4 regions of the Psychrobacillus sp. NPDC096623 genome follow, and region 2 is predicted to be linked to each of the others. Evidence: riboswitches for the same ligand, from Rfam matches in the RefSeq annotation. Region 2 holds a riboswitch; each other region holds the start of a gene.
What was found. A riboswitch is a leader RNA that binds a small molecule or an ion and turns the genes downstream of it on or off. The one in region 2 is predicted to bind S-adenosylmethionine.
Positions count from the first base shown of each region.

Region 1: another riboswitch for S-adenosylmethionine. It lies ahead of ACIQX2_RS15300 (bifunctional homocysteine S-methyltransferase/methylenetetrahydrofolate reductase); the one in region 2 lies ahead of mtnW (2,3-diketo-5-methylthiopentyl-1-phosphate enolase).
Region 3: another riboswitch for S-adenosylmethionine. It lies ahead of metA (homoserine O-acetyltransferase MetA); the one in region 2 lies ahead of mtnW (2,3-diketo-5-methylthiopentyl-1-phosphate enolase).
Region 4: another riboswitch for S-adenosylmethionine. It lies ahead of ACIQX2_RS13935 (methionine ABC transporter ATP-binding protein); the one in region 2 lies ahead of mtnW (2,3-diketo-5-methylthiopentyl-1-phosphate enolase).

Region 1 covers NZ_JBIWER010000006.1:29,633-34,175, reverse strand. The annotation lists gene ACIQX2_RS15310 (protoporphyrinogen oxidase) at 1-497, shown strand, start outside; gene ACIQX2_RS15305 (nuclease-related domain-containing protein) at 614-1,561, shown strand; SAM riboswitch class I at 1,785-1,891, shown strand; gene ACIQX2_RS15300 (bifunctional homocysteine S-methyltransferase/methylenetetrahydrofolate reductase) at 1,965-3,824, shown strand; gene metH (methionine synthase) at 3,805-4,543, shown strand, end outside.
Region 2 covers NZ_JBIWER010000007.1:132,206-136,748, reverse strand. The annotation lists gene ACIQX2_RS17040 (methylthioribulose 1-phosphate dehydratase) at 1-378, opposite strand, end outside; gene ACIQX2_RS17035 (2-hydroxy-3-keto-5-methylthiopentenyl-1-phosphate phosphatase) at 375-1,040, opposite strand; gene mtnW (2,3-diketo-5-methylthiopentyl-1-phosphate enolase) at 1,042-2,262, opposite strand; SAM riboswitch class I at 2,377-2,481, opposite strand; SAM riboswitch class I at 2,643-2,799, shown strand; gene mtnK (S-methyl-5-thioribose kinase) at 2,875-4,065, shown strand; gene mtnA (S-methyl-5-thioribose-1-phosphate isomerase) at 4,062-4,543, shown strand, end outside.
Region 3 covers NZ_JBIWER010000002.1:724,075-728,617, forward strand. The annotation lists gene ACIQX2_RS08340 (methyl-accepting chemotaxis protein) at 1-1,923, shown strand, start outside; SAM riboswitch class I at 1,989-2,094, shown strand; gene metA (homoserine O-acetyltransferase MetA) at 2,171-3,079, shown strand; gene ACIQX2_RS08350 (NUDIX hydrolase) at 3,267-3,728, shown strand; gene ACIQX2_RS08355 (S-layer homology domain-containing protein) at 4,317-4,543, shown strand, end outside.
Region 4 covers NZ_JBIWER010000005.1:55,305-59,847, forward strand. The annotation lists gene ACIQX2_RS13925 (MetQ/NlpA family ABC transporter substrate-binding protein) at 1-624, opposite strand, end outside; gene ACIQX2_RS13930 (methionine ABC transporter permease) at 687-1,355, opposite strand; gene ACIQX2_RS13935 (methionine ABC transporter ATP-binding protein) at 1,348-2,373, opposite strand; SAM riboswitch class I at 2,464-2,568, opposite strand; gene ACIQX2_RS13940 (thioredoxin family protein) at 2,604-2,924, opposite strand; gene ACIQX2_RS13945 (toprim domain-containing protein) at 2,936-3,286, opposite strand; gene gcvH (glycine cleavage system protein GcvH) at 3,362-3,742, opposite strand; gene ACIQX2_RS13955 (arsenate reductase family protein) at 3,817-4,179, opposite strand; gene ACIQX2_RS13960 (acyl-CoA dehydrogenase family protein) at 4,269-4,543, opposite strand, start outside.

The DNA of each region.
Region 1 (4,543 bases), on a different contig from region 2:
ATTCATCCCTTATTAGCATCTACCTCGGCTTTGATATTCCAGATGAACAGCTTCCAGCAGAAGGCACCGGTTTTATCGTCTCTGAAAATAGCGATGTGAAATGTAATGCTTGCACTTGGACAAGTCGTAAATGGACACACACCTCTAAGGACAATCAATTGCTTGTTCGAATGTTCTATAAGAGCGCAAGTCCAGCCTTTGAAAGTATGAAAAATATGACTGAAGAAGAGCTGGTAGAAGTTGCCCTCCAAGATATTGAAATGAGCATGAAATTAACGGGCAAGCCTCATGTAATAGAAGTAACAAAATGGAACGATCAAATGCCGAATTATCATCTCGCACATGGAGGGGCGATTCAATCATTAACAGCTAAAATGGCAAATTCAATGCCAAACGTATTGCTTGCAGGCTGTTCTTATTATGGAGTTGGAATTGTCGCTTGTATCAAGAACGGTAAAGAAACAGCAGAAAATATAATCAATTCAATAGTTGAGTAAGTTTCCGGGCCAAAATTCAATTTTGGCCTTTTTTTTATGGGGAAAATGGAATAGTCGGTTATTTAGTAAAATTTACATTTTCTTTAGTTGTGATACGATGCGGGTGGAGGTGATTTGTGCTGAGAGATATGGATTCACGAGAATACAATTTAATTGGTCTCCAAATGTTAGGGAAACGTTTAAATGAAACACATCCGCAAAAGGAAATAATTATTGCAAAAGCAAAGGCCGCAAAAGCTGGTTTGCATGGAGAACGTAAAATAAGTGAAGTGTTTGAAAAATATACATTTCCTTTTGAATACCTTCTGGTAGAAAACATTGGATTGAATTCAAATGGTTACTTTCAAATGGATGCAATTTTTCTTACTCCCTATTTTTTGGTGATTCTAGAAAGTAAAAATATAAACGGAAAGTTATTTTTCAAACAAAATCCTGCAATGTTAGAGAGGGAAACAGCCGAAGGAAAAATCGATGTTTTTGAAAGTCCAGAAATTCAATTATCAAGAAATATTTATTTACTTCAAGAATGGCTTGGTAAACAAGTAATGACTATCCCAATACACGGAGTGATTGTTCTGAGCAATCCGAAAGTGAGAGTAATAGAACCCCCGAAAAAACATAGTGCTATTCTTCCACAAACTATCCCAGTCTACTTACGAAATCTTCCTCGTGAAAATGTATATTTTGATTCGGGTGATATGGAGAAATTTTGCAGTCAAATAAAAGTCGGTCAACAAGCCTATATTCCCTTTCCAATGTGTGTACGCTGGGGAATTAATCCTGAAGACCTGCGGAGTGGAGTCTGCTGTGAAAACTGCAATTTTCATGGAATGATAAAAAGAAAAAGTGGTTGGATTTGCCCTAGCTGTGGTCATTTCGATAAGTTTGCACATGAAAAAGCTATTAGAGATTGGTTTATGCTAATTAGTGATACTATAACGAACAAACAATGTAGAACATTTCTCCATTTAGAATCAAGCGAGATCGCACATAGACTTTTGCAATCAATGAATCTAATCCAGACAGGAACTTCAAGAAATAGAAAGTATAAGTGGGTTTGGTGAAAGAAACACCTGAAAGTTTGTTAGAATCACCTGAATGTAGAAGAGAATCACCAGAATGTACTCAAGAATCGCCGGAATGTCCAATAGAATCACCCGAAAGAACCAAAAAATCACCGGAATCGCCCCCGCCATCCCCAAAAAATCAATAGAAAATTCAAAACACTCTTGACGCTTTAGTTGAATAAAGGTACGATATGTCTAATTAGAAAATTGAATAATGAAATTCTTATCAAGAGAAGCCGAGGGACTGGCCCTACGACGCTTCAGCAACCAGCCATATTGGTCAGGTGCTAAATCCAGCAGACTTTGCAAAAGTTTGGTAGATGAGAAGGTAGTATCTTGCATACACGTAAAGCCTTCTTTTTATAGAAGGCTTTTTTATATGGGAAAGGATGGATACAGGATGGGTTTATTAGAAAAATTGGAGACGTCAATATTGACGGCCGATGGAGCGATGGGAACACTACTTTATTCGTACGGTATTGACTATTGCAATGAGGAACTAAATATTCAGAAGCCGGAAATTATTGAGAAGATTCATCAGGACTATATTGTGGCTGGAGCAGATATTATTCAAACGAATACATATGGGGCGAATGCCATTAAACTGGCGCGCTACGGATTAGAAAATCAAGTAAAAGAAATAAATGAAGCGGCCATCCAAATTGCGAAAAGAGCTGCAGCACCGGGCAATCAATTTGTCCTCGGGACGATTGGAGGTATTCGTGGGATACGAAAAAGTGATGCCACACTCCAAGAAATTATCCATTCACTTGACCAGCAGGCACTCAACTTATTAGCCGGTGATCCAGATGGTCTATTACTCGAAACCTATTATGATTTGGAAGAATTAAAGACTACTGTGACTCATCTTCGTACACTAACGGATATCCCAATCATTGCCCAAGTATCTATGCATGATCCTGGTATTTTGCAAAATGGCTTATCGCTGAATGATGCACTACATCAGCTAGAAGCAATTGGAGCGAACATTGTGGGAGTCAACTGTCGACTCGGTCCCCATCATACCATTCAAGCGTTTGAGGGAGTAAAGCTTCCGGAAAAAGCATTCCTATCAGCTTATCCCAATGCCAGTCTGCTTGATATAGATGAAGGAAGAATTGTCTATGAGTCTGATGCAGATTATTTTGGGAAGGCTGCGTTATATTTGAGGGATGCAGGGGTCCGATTAATAGGAGGTTGCTGTGGGACGACACCAAAGCATATTGAAGCAGTGAAAAAACATATTGGTCATTTAGCGCCTATTACAAATAAAGTAGTAACGAAGAAAAAGCCGATCATTATTCAAGATGCCAAGCCGACTAACACAAAACCGTTACATGAAAAGGCGAAGACAGAACGAACGATTATCGTAGAATTAGATACCCCTCGTCACCTTGATACAACTACCTTTATGGAAGGGGCGGAAAAGCTATATGCGGCTGGAATTGATGCAGTGACGATGGCAGATAATTCACTGGCTTCTCCACGAATTAGCAATATGGCAATGGGTTCGATGTTAAAGTATGAAAATAATATCCGTCCACTTGCACATATTACATGCCGTGACCGTAATTTAATCGGTCTCCAATCTCATCTTATGGGACTGGATGCACTTGGCATTCATGATATTCTTGCGGTAACTGGAGATCCAACCAAAATCGGTGATTTCCCAGGTGCCACGAGTGTTTATGATGTATCTAGTTTAGAGCTACTTCAGCTGATCAAACAATTAAACGAAGGAATTTCTTTCTCAGGAAAGTCACTTCGTAAAAAAGCGAACTTCTCTGTAGCCGCTGCATTTAATCCAAATGTTCGTGTGCTTGATCGTGCAGTTAAGCGACTTGAGAAGAAAATTGAATGTGGAGCAGATTATTTTATCACTCAGCCTGTTTATTCAAAAGAAAAAATGCATGAAATATATGAAGCCACAAAACATTTATCGACGCCAATTTTTATCGGAATTATGCCACTAACTAATAGTCGGAATTCTGAATTCCTTCATAATGAAGTGCCCGGAATCAAGTTGTCCGAGGAAGTACTGGAGCGGATGCGTTTATGTGGGGAGGATAGAGAGCGTGCTACTGCAGAAGGTATTCAGATTTCGAAGGAACTAATCGATACTGCAGCGGAACTATTTAACGGAATTTATATTATTACACCATTTTTCCGATATGACATGTCCCTTGAGTTAATTCATTATATTCAAGAAATTGATCGTAAGAAAGAGAGAGAATTCAGCTATGTCCAAACATCTAATTGAGCAACAACTCCAAGAGAGAATATTAATAATTGATGGTGCAATGGGAACGATGATTCAAAATGCGGATCTTAGTCCTGAGGATTTCGGAGGAGAAGAATACGACGGCTGTAATGAGTATTTAAATATCATCAAACCGGATGTGATTGAACATGTCCACCGTGCATATTTAGAGGCTGGAGCAGATATCATTTGTACGAATACTTTTGGTGGCACTCCAGTAGTGTTAAATGAATATGATCTTGGTGATCAGGCGCATGATATTAACTTTCGTGCTGCCAAGCTTGCAAAGGTCTGTGCAGAGGAATATTCTACGTCTGATTGGCCGCGGTTTGTAGCAGGGGCGGTGGGACCAACGACCAAAACGTTGTCAGTCACTGGTGGTATTACATTTGATGAACTTACAACCGACTTTTATGTGCAGGCAAAGGCTTTAGTAGAAGGTGGAGTAGATGTTATTTTATTGGAAACTAGCCAGGATATGCTGAACGTAAAAGCTGCAACAATTGGTATTAATCAGGCATTTGAGGAACTGGAAAAAGAGCTGCCAATTATGATTTCTGGAACTATAGAGCCAATGGGAACGACACTTGCGGGACAAAGTATTGAAGCATTTTATATTTCCATCGAGCATATTAAGCCACTTTCTGTCGGCTTGAATTGTGCGACGGGTCCTGAATTTATGACGGATCACATTCGTTCGCTATCGGAACTATCAGATG
Region 2 (4,543 bases):
GAAAGCTTTAATGAGTTCAATACCTTGAAAACTTACTAAGCCTTGATCTCCATATAATTCCGAAATAACGTTATTATGCACTGTATGGACGTGTAGACTACAACCTGCATTTGTTTTCTTATATATTGCACAGTGTAGTAATGTTTCGGCTGAAGGAGTTAAATGAGTGCTTTCCACTGCTTTTCCATCAACATCAACAAGTAAAAAGTCCTCTGATGTTCTCTTTTTTTTGTCTTTTCCACTTGCAGTTACTAAGAACTCTATTGGATCGTACTGTACTTTAATAGCAAGGTTTCCGCTAGTTCCCATAAACCAATCTCTGGTGGCTAATTCATCTTTTATGTCGGCAAGTTCTTCCCATTTATATTGTAATGTCATATTTCCACACCTAACTTCGGCTCAATAATCTCTATTACATCGTGGAAGTTTTCAAAAGGCTCATAGGGAATATTTAATTCTTCGCATTTTTCGATTAAGAAATCTCTTGCGATAATGATATCTCCCAATTTTGCGGCTTCTAAATCAGTGATAGAATCGCCAATTACAACACTCACTGCATCTTGGTGAAGAAGGGTACGAATAATAGATGGTTTACAGCAACCACAGCCTTGGCTCGTACATTGTTCATCACAGCTATATGGAAACTCAATGTGAATAGTTTCTTTCGAAAAATCCGATTCGTTGCAGTAAACACCTGCAAATGGTCCAAATGGTTCTAGTAGATTATGAACGAAAAAGTCTATCCCGCCACTTACGATGTAAAGTGGTATGTCATGCTTTTTTGTAAAGGATACAAATTCACTAAACCCATCACGGATGATTGCCTGCTGGCGCACAAAAGAAATAATTTCATCTTTTGACTCAATAGGTAGGAGAGAGAACATTTTTGCTACGCCATCCCTAATGGAAATTCGTTGACCTAAAATATCATCTTTAATCGGTATCCATTCTGGTGGTGCAAATTTTTTCATGATAGCCATAATGTTATCTTGATTGGTAATAGTTCCATCAAAGTCACAAAAAATTACAAGTTTACTCATATTACTTATCACCCCATAATTCAAGTGCCGTTTTTAGTTCACTATGTTGTTTCGCTGCCTGCTCTAATGGAATATCTTCCAATACAGCCGCTACGGCCTGCCTAAAAGCTAGCCCCCCTCCGATTGCACCGGCGGGATGTCCATGTACACCGCCCCCTGCATTAATAATGCTATCTATTCCATAGTCATTCATTAATAGTGGTACGAGACCAGGATGAATGCCGGCAGATGGTACTGGAAAGCTTTGTTTAACGTTACTGTTTTTTGTTAGTTCTTCGCCTAGAGAAAGAGCTATAGACTTTTCAAGTGCAACACTACCATAAGGAGAAGGGAATAACGAGAAGTCTGCCCCCGCATATCGAGTGAGTTTTCCAAGAACTAATGGCGTTGAAACTCCATAAAATGCGGAAGAAGTAAATGCTCCACTATAAGCGGGATGAGCCATGAGTGGCAATTGAATTTCATCGTCTTCTGCTAGCTCCTGAAGAACATCTAATCCGTAAGCATGAACATTAAATAAAAGTGCATCTGCTCCAAGTTCTCGCGCTTTTTTAGCCTTGTCCTTTAATTTGAAAGTACGTCCAGATAAATTTACTGCATATAGCGTACGGTGTCCGGTTTCTTCATACACCTGATTTAGCACTTCTCGACCAGCAGATATACGCTTTTCAAAAGTAGTTAGAGGATTTTCAAATAGTATCTCATCGTCTTTTACAAGATCAACTCCACCAAGCGCTTGTTGTCTAAGCTGTTCGGCTAAAAATTCGATATCTCTCCCAATGACCCCTTTGAATATACTCATGACAAGCGGACGTTCAAAAACACCTAATCTTTCTCGAATGCCTTGAATGCCGAAGCGAGGTCCTGGGAAACTGGACAATAGACTTGAATCGAATTCTAAATCTAATAGTTTTATTTCACCATCTAAGGATAGTTTGCCGAAGACTGTAGTTAAAATTGCAGGTATATCAGCCGAAAAGTTTGCTGCAGGGTAGAATATTTTAATTTCACCTTTCACCTTTTCAGGATTAATTGGGTGAAGTATATCCTTAAATTCCGTAACGGATAGTACAGTTCCTTTATGTTTTTTTAGCTGCTCCTGTTCTAACAAGGCTAAAGTGGTCCAAGAACCAATAGTCAAACCAAGTGCAATATCTTTCGCCTTTCTTTCAAACGATCCAGCTTTTCCATATAGTTGATAGTGTGCAGTAACTCCGCTCATTTATTTCACTCCTGACTTATAAATGCACAAGCGCCTATGCAAGCCCTGACTAGCGCTGGACAGATGACATTAAAAAAACCTCTTCAAATAAGAAGAGGTTAATAGTCTAACAACTTCTTATTTCTCAGCTTGTTAGCTGCAAGAATTAGCACCGTGTTCAAAATTGAATCGGTTGCCGGGTATCATAGGGCTTGTCCCTCCACCTGCTCTAAATAAGAAAAAATATTCGGTTAAAGTATTTAATAAATAATATTGATTATTCCATGGTATAAAAATTCTGTCAATAAGAAAATTTAAATTTATTTTTATTCAAAAAAACAGTTGACATAACTTTTTCTAATATGCTAGGATTCTAATCAATCGTAAATAGTTGTAACGTACTCTTATCAAGAGCAGGCGGAGGGATAATGGCCCTATGAAGCCCAGCAACCGACCGTAATACCGTTGTGAGACGGGGCGCTTTATGCGCCGGAATGTAAAATTCCGTAAGGCACGGTGCTAATTCCATCAGAAAGTTTACTTTCTGAGAGATAAGAGGTTCAGAATCTCTTATTCTAAACCTCTTTCTTTTGAAAGAGGTTTTTTATTTTTGTAAATGAAAGGGAGAAAGTAATGGCGGTAGTAACTACAAAACAATACGAATCATTAACGGAAGAAACGGCAATTTCACTGGCAAAGGAATTATCCTTGTTCTCAAACGAAGCTCCATTAGTTTGCAAAGAGATTGGCGATGGAAACTTAAACTATGTATTCCATATAACGGATCAAGTGAGTAAACGAGGAATTATTATTAAACAGGCACTACCCTATGCAAAGGTCGTTGGAGAAAGTTGGCCACTTACGCTGAAAAGGGCAAAGATTGAAGCAACTGCCTTACAAAAACATGGAGAATATGCAGTTGGTCTTGTTCCCAAAGTCTATGCAGCAGATGAAGATTTAGCTATAACGGTAATGGAAGATTTGTCACATCTTCAAATAGTACGGGAGGGTTTGATAAAAGGTGAATCATATCCTAAATTATCAACCGATATTGGAGAATATCTAGCATTAACACTTTTTAATACTTCTGATTTTGCACTTCACCCCTTTGAAAAAAAGGCGCTTGTTGTAGAGTTTTCTAATCCAGAATTGTGTAAGATCACAGAAGACTTAATCTTTACGGATCCTTTTTTTGATCATGAAACAAATGATTTTGAACCTGCATTACAAGCAGAGGTCGAGGCTATCTGGAATAACCATTTATTAAAGCTCGAAGTGGCAAAACTAAAACGAAGCTTTTTGACAGAGGCAGAGGCTTTACTGCATGGAGATCTTCATACGGGAAGTATATTTGCAAGTGAAGAAGAAACAAAAGTAATCGATCCAGAGTTTGCTTTTTATGGTCCTATTGGATTTGATATAGGCTTGTTTTTGGGAAATTTAATCGTTCAATCCATTACAAGAGAAGGCGAACAACGTGAGGTTATTAACGATCATATACAAAACACATGGCTTATTTTCTCGACCAAATTTTCAGATTTTTTGAAACAGAGTGAATTCGATTCCTTTAAGGATATAGAAGGCTATGATGCATTTGTATTGGAAAAAATATTTCATGATTCATTAGGTTTTGCAGGGTGTGAACTTATTCGTAGAACAATTGGATTGGCACATGTCAAAGACTTAGATAGCATTGTAAACCAAGAGCAACGAATTTTACTAAAAAAACAAACGCTTAATGCCGGAGAATTACTAATAGTTAGACGTAATCAAATAGACTCAATCGATGCGGTAATTGAGTTATTAGGAGAAATTCAACAATGACTATACCATTATCGATTAAATGGGAAGATAAGCAGTTAGTACTCTTAGATCAGCAGAAGCTTCCACATGAAATTGTCTATTTAAAAATAGAAACACTTAAAGACGTTTATGATGCAATTATTACTCTGAAAGTCCGGGGTGCTCCTGCTATTGGAATTACGGCGGCATATGGATTAGCTCTGGAGGCACAAAATTATAAAACAAATTCGATGAAAGATTTTCTAGAAACATTAAAAAAAGATGCAACTTACTTGGGCGAATCTCGACCAACTGCTGTCAACTTAGTTTGGGCCCTTGAGCGATTGTTGAAAGTAGTAAATCAAGTTGATAATGTTACGAGTGCAAAGCAGCTACTAGTGGAAGAAGCAAGGAAAATACATAAGGAAGACGAAGAGTCCTGTCGGAATATTGGTGAATTTGCCCTTACTTTACTGGAAGATAAAACGAAGGTAATGACTATTTGCAATGCAGGTTCGAT
Region 3 (4,543 bases), on a different contig from region 2:
ACGAGTACAATTAGTAAAAAGACGGAAAACGAACTAATCGATCAGAGTCAAGTTATAATCAATGAAATGTCAGCAACAATTCAGAATTATTTAGCTGCATATGAAAAAGGAATACTGCAATTATCGACTTCCAACGATATATTGGATTTTCCAAATAGTGCTAAAGCTACTGATGAGGTCTTAACTAATCAATTAGAGAAAAATTTAGATACTAGATTTAATGAATTTAATTCTTTATATGATGCGGTGGCTTCTGTCTATATAGCCTTGCCGGATAAAACGATCGAAATAATTCCAGAAGCCGATCTAGGTGCAGATTTTGACCCTACATCCAGGGAATGGTATAAAAATGCTGTTTCCAACAAAGAGAATTTCAGCTGGTCTAAACCTTATGTGGATGTTGCTACTGGAGAATATGCAATTTCAGGTGCTAAAGCTGTTATCAGAGATGGGCAAGTGGTCGGAGTTCTTGCTATTGATATTTTACTGTCGAAGTTAACCGAAAAAGTCGCAAATAGTGAGTTAGGCTATGAAGGTTATCCGATTATTGTAGATGCAGATGGTAATGCTATTGTTCATCCGACACTATTTGGTGAAAATCTATCTGAGCATTCAGCTGTTAAGGAAATGCTCAATAGTTCTTCTGAAAGTGGTGAGATACATGAAGCAACAGAAGGAACCAATAATATTACTGTATTTACAACCTTGCCAGGACTGGAATGGAAACTGGGAGCGGTTTATGAGGAGAATAAAATAAATCAAACTTCAGATAGTATTCGTAACTTATTAATAATAATTATATTAGCTATAGAGGCAGCAGTAGTTATTGTCTTGTATTTCATCATCAGTCATATTTTAAGACCAATTGAGCACCTGAAAAAATTAATGGACTCGATAGCTGAAGGGGATTTAACCGTTCAAGCAAATATTAAATCTAAAGATGAAATAGGTCAGTTAGCAACTAACTTTAATAAAATGGCTACAAGTATGAATGAAATTATACAAGTAGTAAAAGAGTCTGCTAGTGATGTACAAACCAATTCTGAAAGCTTAAGTGCAGTTGCAGAGGAAACAAATGCTTCTGCAGAGCAAGTTTCTTTAGCTGTGAGTGAAATTGCTGAAGGTGCCTCAAAATCTGCAGAAGATGCAGGAGAAGTTACGGAGAGCTCTGTTCACTTAAGTGAGCAAATAAATCTGATTAACGAAAAGTCAGTCGTGATGACTGATATAGCTACAAAAGCGAATTCCATGAATACAAATGGACAAAGTCAAATGAGAGAATTAAAATCATCATTCGAAAATTGGGAGTCTAATCTCACTTCAATGTCTTCTCTATTTTCAACATTAGAAATTAGAGTAAAAGCAATTGGTGGTGTGATGGAAACAATTATGGAAATCTCTGCACAAACGAATTTACTCGCGTTGAATGCAAGTATAGAAGCTGCCCGTGCGGGTGAACATGGTAAAGGATTTGCTGTTGTAGCGGATGAAGTGCGAAAACTTGCAGAGCAGTCGGCAAAAGCAACAGAGGAAGTAAAACAAACTATTACTGAGCTACAGAGTGAATCTCAAATCGTTGGGAAACAAATGATAGACACTATTAAAACGTTCCGTGAACAAGGATCTGTTGTTATTGATACAGAAGTGACATTCAGTGAAATATCATTACTGATGAATAATTTGCAAGCTTCTATTGATTCCGTGTCTATAGAAATCGAACAGGTTTCTAATTATAAAGATCAAGTAGTAGATACAATTCAAGTGATGGCAGCAACTTCGGAGCAAACTGCTGCAGCGTGTGAGGAAGTAAGTGCTTCCTCCGATGAGCAATTACGAGCAATTCAATCGGTGGCAGAAGCATCAGAGACATTAACAAGTTTGAGTGAAAAACTGGCGAATACAGTAAATCGTTTCAAAGTTTAAAAGAAGTTGAATTATTCGAAAACACATGTTAATATTTTCTAATGAAGAACAATATAATTAAATAACTCTTATCAAGAGAAGCTGAGGGAAATGGCCCGTTGAAGCTTCAGCAACCTCTGACTTGTCAGAAAGGTGCTAACTCCTACAAGATAATTTCTTGAAAGATAAGAATCGAGAGCAAAACGTTCACCCTCTTTTCTTATTTTATAGGAAAAGAGGGTTTTTAAATTTAAAGGGGGAGAACAATTTGCCAATAAATATTCCTAAACAATTGCCGGCAGCTGAACATCTAAAAAAAGAGAAAATATTTATAATGGATACCGATCGAGCAATAGCCCAAGATATACGCCCATTAAACATCATTATTTTAAATCTGATGCCCGAAAAAGAGAAAACCGAACTTCAATTACTACGATTATTAGGAAATACATCGCTACAAGTAAATGTGACTTTTTTACATATGGCAACCCATGATTCCAAAAATGTGAGCAAAACTCATTTGGATACTTTTTACACGACATTTAACAAAATTGAACATCGAAAATATGATGGAATGATTATCACTGGTGCGCCAATCGAGCATTTACAATTTGAGAACGTTAATTATTGGAGTGAAATGACGAAAATAATGGATTGGTCCAAAACGCATGTAACGTCCGTTCTGCATATTTGTTGGGGAGCACAAGCAGCTCTTTATCATCATTACGGAATCGGAAAATACGACTTGCCTAAAAAATGTTTTGGGGTGTTTAACCATTGTTTAACCGATCCAACTGTACATTTAGTTCGAGGATTTAATGATGAGTTTAATGCACCAGTATCACGTTACACAGCTGTTTCCTACGAGGAGATTAAACAAGACAATCGGCTATTATTATTATCAAGTTCAGAGGATGCAGGTGTTTTCCTAGTTATTTCGAAAGATAAAAAGCATATTATGATTACTGGTCACTTAGAATATGATGCAACGACACTTGCTGACGAATATAAAAGAGACATCCATAAAGGTGTAGAGATAGACGTTCCGGAAAACTATTATCCAAACGATGATCCATCACAAAAACCAAAGAACTCTTGGCGCTCTCATACTCATCTGTTATTTTCTAATTGGTTGAACTATTATGTGTACCAAGAAACACCTTATGAATGGGAATGACCTCAGATTTTTAAATTGCTTGTTCACTTGCTATAGGTTAGCAAGAATGGAAACATTTAAAGTTAATGCAATGGTAGTAGATTAAATATATAGAAGGTATAGATAACATCTTCAAAATTTAAAGACCTGTCGAATTCCACATCAAAATCCTATTTACAAATCTCAGCAACTAAACAAGGAGGATATGATGAGTTACATACAAACAATTCGAAAGTTAATTGGAAATGAAATGCTTATGACTGTAGGTTGTGGAATTATAATTGAAAAAGAAAATCAAATTTTATTACAACATCGTACGGATCGAGATGTTTGGGGTATTCCTGGAGGCGTAATGGAGCCTGGAGAATCATTTCTTGAAACTGCTTTGCGAGAAACATTTGAGGAAACGGGTTTAAGAGTTGAACAATTACAGTTGTTTGGTCTTTATTCAGGTGAAGATGGATTTGCAGAATATCAGAATGGAGATAAAGTTTTTAGTGTCCAGATTATATTCCATTCAAGCAGTTTTTCAGGAGAATTACTTCATAGCTCTGAAGAAAGTCATGAACATCGATTCTTTTCCAGTAATAACCTACCTCATTTGAACTCGCATCAAGAGCGATTCATTCAGGATTGGGTAAATCAGGTGAACTTGCCGGTAATTAGTTAATATAACTGAATATAATTAGTCAAAATAACGACCTATCTCTAATACAGATCAGTATTTCCCTTATTCAACTAACTGGTTCTTTAGTAAAACGATTAAATTCTGATAAAAGATTAACATAAACAGGGGGAGACTTAATTCATAGACTATTTGAGCTTTGTCTTATTTGGTGATTGCGCTTCAAATTGTTTCTCCAAACACTTACCGATGAAGGAGGAGCTATCAAAAAGATACCCGCTGTTTCAGTTAAAGAGGTACCATGTTCAATCATGTAATTTAGTACGTCTATTTTAAACTGATGTGTGTAATTTTTATATTGTTTTACGAATGCTTCAGAAAAACTGTACCCCAATTGTTAGAAAGTATCTAACAATTGGGGTACAGTTCATTTTGTTCTTTTTTCACGGTCAAAACCAACATTCAGTGTGAAATGTTACACTCAAAATATCTGGTAGCTCAAATTTCAAGCTACTTCAATGTAATAGAAATGGTTTTTGCCTGCTATATAACTAAATATAGGACATTTGATACGAGAAATTGATTAGTTCTGTCGCTATAATAAATAGAGTTTGAATAGAGAGGAAGTTTTCATTGAAAAGGTTATTACACGGCTTGATGGCTGTATCATTGAGTCTTGCCATATTTGTTATTCCTGCTGTATCAGCCATAGCTGATGGATTCCCAGATGTCGCGAGTTTTAATAAAGAGATTGACTATTTGACCGAATTAAAAGTAATCAATGGCTATTCAGATGGTACATTCCGGCCATCCGCGAAACTTACACGTGCACAAGCGGTTGTCATGATTATGCGGTCGAT
Region 4 (4,543 bases), on a different contig from region 2:
GTTAAGGTCAGCGTCTATTGCATAGTTGGAGTTGATCAATACTGCATCGCCTTCTTCATTTTCATATAACTGAACCATTAGTGCTGACTCATAGTTAGCGTCAAATTCAAGATTTTTAGGATTTTCTACGATATCTTTAACTTCTGCTTTTGTTTTATCAATACCATCTGCTAATTTAATAAGACCTTTTGCTTCTAACATAGCAAGGATACGTCCATGATCGGCAACAGAGTTACTCATTAATATAGTTGCACCTTCTGGAAGCTCTTCGATTGAACCGTATTTTTTAGAGTATAAACCGATTGGCTCGATGTGAATACCGCCAGCGTTAGCGAAGTCATATCCAAAATCAGCTTTTTGTGATTCAAAGTAAGGGATATGTTGGAAGTAGTTCGCGTCCAAATCACCTGAGTCTAAATCTTTGTTTGGTAGTACATAATCTTGGTAAGATTCTACAACTAGTTCGATTCCTTGTTCTTCAAGGATCGGTTTAACTTCTTCTAAAATAACAGCATGAGGTACGTTAGATGCACCTACTACAAGTTTGCTACTATCTTCTTCTCCACATGCTGCAAGTGCTAATGCACTTACTGATAATAAAGCTCCAGCTAAAAACTTCTTCATTCTAAAATCTCTCCCTTTTTATCTATTATTTCTATGTGATCGAGTATTCTCGCTAACACCATTTATCGTTTATCAATTTTTGTCGTAATTACATCGCCTATCCACTGGATAATAAATACCATGATTAATATAAAGATCGTTGCGACAAATGTTACGTCTGTTCTACCTCTTTGAAATCCATCTAAGAAAGCTAAAGTTCCTAGTCCGCCTGCACCGATGATTCCAGCCATTGCCGTATACCCGACTAGTGAAATACCTGTAACTGTAATTCCCGAAACTAAAGCAGGCATTGACTCTGGCAATAATACCTTCCATATAATAGTAGAAGTTTTAGCACCCATTGATTTTGCAGCTTCTAATACACCCTTGTCTATCTCACGTAGTGCTATTAAAACCATGCGAGCATAAAATGGAGCTGCTCCGATTACTAAAGCAGGAAATGCTGCATTTGGTCCACGCATTGTACCGACTAAAAACTTCGTTAATGGGATCAATAAAATGATCAAAATGATAAATGGAATGGAACGGAATATATTAACGAACGCTCCAGTTAACCAATTAGCCAGTTTGTTGGCCCATGCCTGATGTGGACTAGTTAAGAAAAGTAGAAGACCGAGAACTAGTCCAATAATTGCTGTTAAAATAGTGGATACTGAAGTCATATATAATGTTTCAAGTGTTGCTTCCCACATTTTAGGCCAATCAACATTTGGAAATAAATCATTAATCATTGTTGATCACCTCTGTAATTACTTTTTGTTCGTGAATATAGCGAATAGCCTCATCCACTAATAATGCATCTCCTTCTAGTTGAAGGATTAGTGTACCAAATGCGCCATTTTGCGTATGTGAAATATTGCCTTGAACAATATTCACATCGAGATCAAATTGCTTGATAAGTCTAGACAAAATAGGCTGCACTGTTTGTTCTCCTACAAATCCTAGTTTAATCAGTTTTCCATTTGGATAAAGCTCTTTTAATTGTTGGATTGTTTGTAGAGCTTTATTGGAATCATTGATCTGCGAAACAAAACGCTTCGTTATTGCCTGCTGTGGGTTTTGGAATACATCTAAAACGTTTCCTTCTTCTACAACATGCCCTTTTTCCATTACAGCTACACGCCCACAAATTTTTTGGATAACCTGCATCTCATGGGTTATCAATACAATTGTAAGACCTAATTTTTCGTTAATGCTAACTAATAGATCCAAAATTGAATCAGTAGTTTCTGGATCTAATGCTGAGGTTGCTTCATCACAGAGAAGGACTTCTGGACGATTGGCTAATGCGCGTGCAATTCCGACACGTTGTTTTTGTCCGCCTGATAATTGAGAAGGATAGTAATGTCCGCGACCCTCTAATCCTACTAGATCAATTAGTTCGTTAACTCTTGTTATGCGTTGTTCTTTTGGTACACCAGCTATTTCTAAAGGAAAAGCAATATTCTCTGCAACCGTTCTAGACCATAACAGATTAAAATGTTGGAAAATCATACTTACCTTTTGTCTTACCTGACGGAGCTTCACTTCATTTATCTTTGTGATATCTTGATTGTTCACAATAATTTGTCCAGAAGTTGGTTTTTCCAATCCATTTAATAAACGAATAAGTGTACTTTTACCTGCACCACTATAACCAATGATGCCGAAAATTTCACCTTTCTTTATGTCAAGATTCACCTCTTCAACTGCAACGATCGTACCTTGTTTCGTACTAAATTTTTTCGAAATATTATTTAAACTAATCATGTGAATCTTGCCACCTTTCTATCTAAAAAAACCCTCCTGCAAAAGAGCAGAAGGGTTTTACGTTATCCATTTTAATAACATTCATCCATTCTCTCATTTCCCAAAGCAATTGCTTTGCGTGATTTGGCACCATTTCATTTACATGACGGTTGCCGGGCTTCATAGGGCACTTCCCTCCACCTCTCTTAATAAGAGTGACACTATTTAATTTCTTGGTATATCGTATGTTATCATAAGACTACTTGCTCGTCAATATTTTTTATCGCATCTAATATAAATGGTACTGATTGGAATGCATATATTTTTTTATATACCGTGCCACCTTTAGCAATTAGCAAACATGGAACGCTTTCGATTTGATAATCCGCAGCAAAATTTCCCAGATAGTTAATATTTGCTTGGCCAATAGAAAAAGGCTTCATTTCTTGTACAACTTGCATCATTTTACTAGCAACTTGGCATGTTCCACATAAAGGTGTATATATATATAACATTGTAAGCTGACCACTATTCTTGTTTCTATTCCATTGATCAAGAGTCCATTCATTCATATTCCATCATCCTAAAGTAAAAAGTTTCTTTTCACTTTTATATTAACACTTTTTAAAATAGAAGCCAAAACTTTGAACGGTGTAGTCGCTACTTCACAATACATTGGATTGGTGTATAGATGAATTGCTTCTGGGTATTCTTTTCGCACAACGGAGCGAATTTGCTCTCCTGATTTATCTGCATCTAAAAACGCATATATAGGAATACCGTCATAAGGACTTAAAATTTCTTCAAGCTTTACATTCGATATCGTTCCGTTCGTACAAATAATTTCTGTTGATTCATCAAGAAGTTGAAGAAGCTTAAGTTTATCCGATCTTCCCTCAACAAGAATTATTTTTTCACTAAAGACAATAGCCATTTTTGCATCTCTCCTAACTATGCCCTTTCCAATATTATATGAAAAAAACGCCGTTATTAAGCGGCGTTTTCATAATTATTGTGAAATTAATTCTTCGTATTTTTCTGGAGAAAGTAAAGCCTCTACTTCTGCCAAATCAGTAGGTTCAATAACGATCATCCATGCATTTTCATAAGGGGATTCGTTTACATATTCAGGACTATCTTCTAATTCTGAATTTACTTCTAACACTTTACCGCTTATCGGTGCATATAGCTCAGAAACTGTTTTTACAGATTCTACACTACCGAATGGATCTCCTGCCTTGATCTCATCTCCCACTTGTGGAAGCTCGACAAACACGATATCTCCTAGTTCTGATTGTGCAAATTCAGTAATACCGATACGGACATTTCCGCCTTCAGTTTTTACCCATTCATGCTCTGCTGAGTATTTTAAATCCTTAGGTGTGTTCATTAAATGTTCCCCTCTCCATTATTAATACATTCATCTATAATATTCACATATTTTTATCGTAAAAACAAGTCACTTTAAGAAGTCTTCCAAACGTCTTCAAACTGTTCTTCCTTGAATCCTAACGTTAATTTTTTCCCGTCAAAAACAATCGGTCGCTTGATAAGCATCCCATCAGTAGCAAGTATGGATAATTGTTCGTCTTCTGACATTGTAGATAATTTATCTTTAAGTCCAAGCTCACGATACTTCATACCAGAAGTGTTAAAGAATTTTTTTAGCTCTAATCCACCTACCTCATGCATTTCTTGAAGTTGTTCCTTAGTTGGGGGAGTTTCTACGATATGATTTTCTATGTAATCAATTCCATTGTCCTTTAACCATTTACTCGCTTTTCTGCAAGTACTACACTTAGGATAACCGTAAAATTGAATTGTCATATGGTACCACCTTTTTCTTTTTATCATACCTAATATTATAAAAAAATACAAAAAGCCGACCCCTATGAATCGGCTTTTCATATGTTTAATTAAAGTACGTATTTTTCCGCTTCGATCAATTTAACTGATGCTTCACGTTTTTTCTCGATCACATTGTATGGTGTGAAGCGAGTCAATTTACGTAATGCTGAAATCATCATACGTTGAGTATCTCCATCTACTGACGCAATAAGTGTTTCTTTTGCCGCTTGTTCGATTTCAATAAACGCTTCTTGTGTGAAGATTTGTGTATAAAGAAGTTTTTGTGCTGCTTTTTCTTCTCCATCACGTCCGATTGCTTTTTCTGTCCGTAAAACTGCTGATT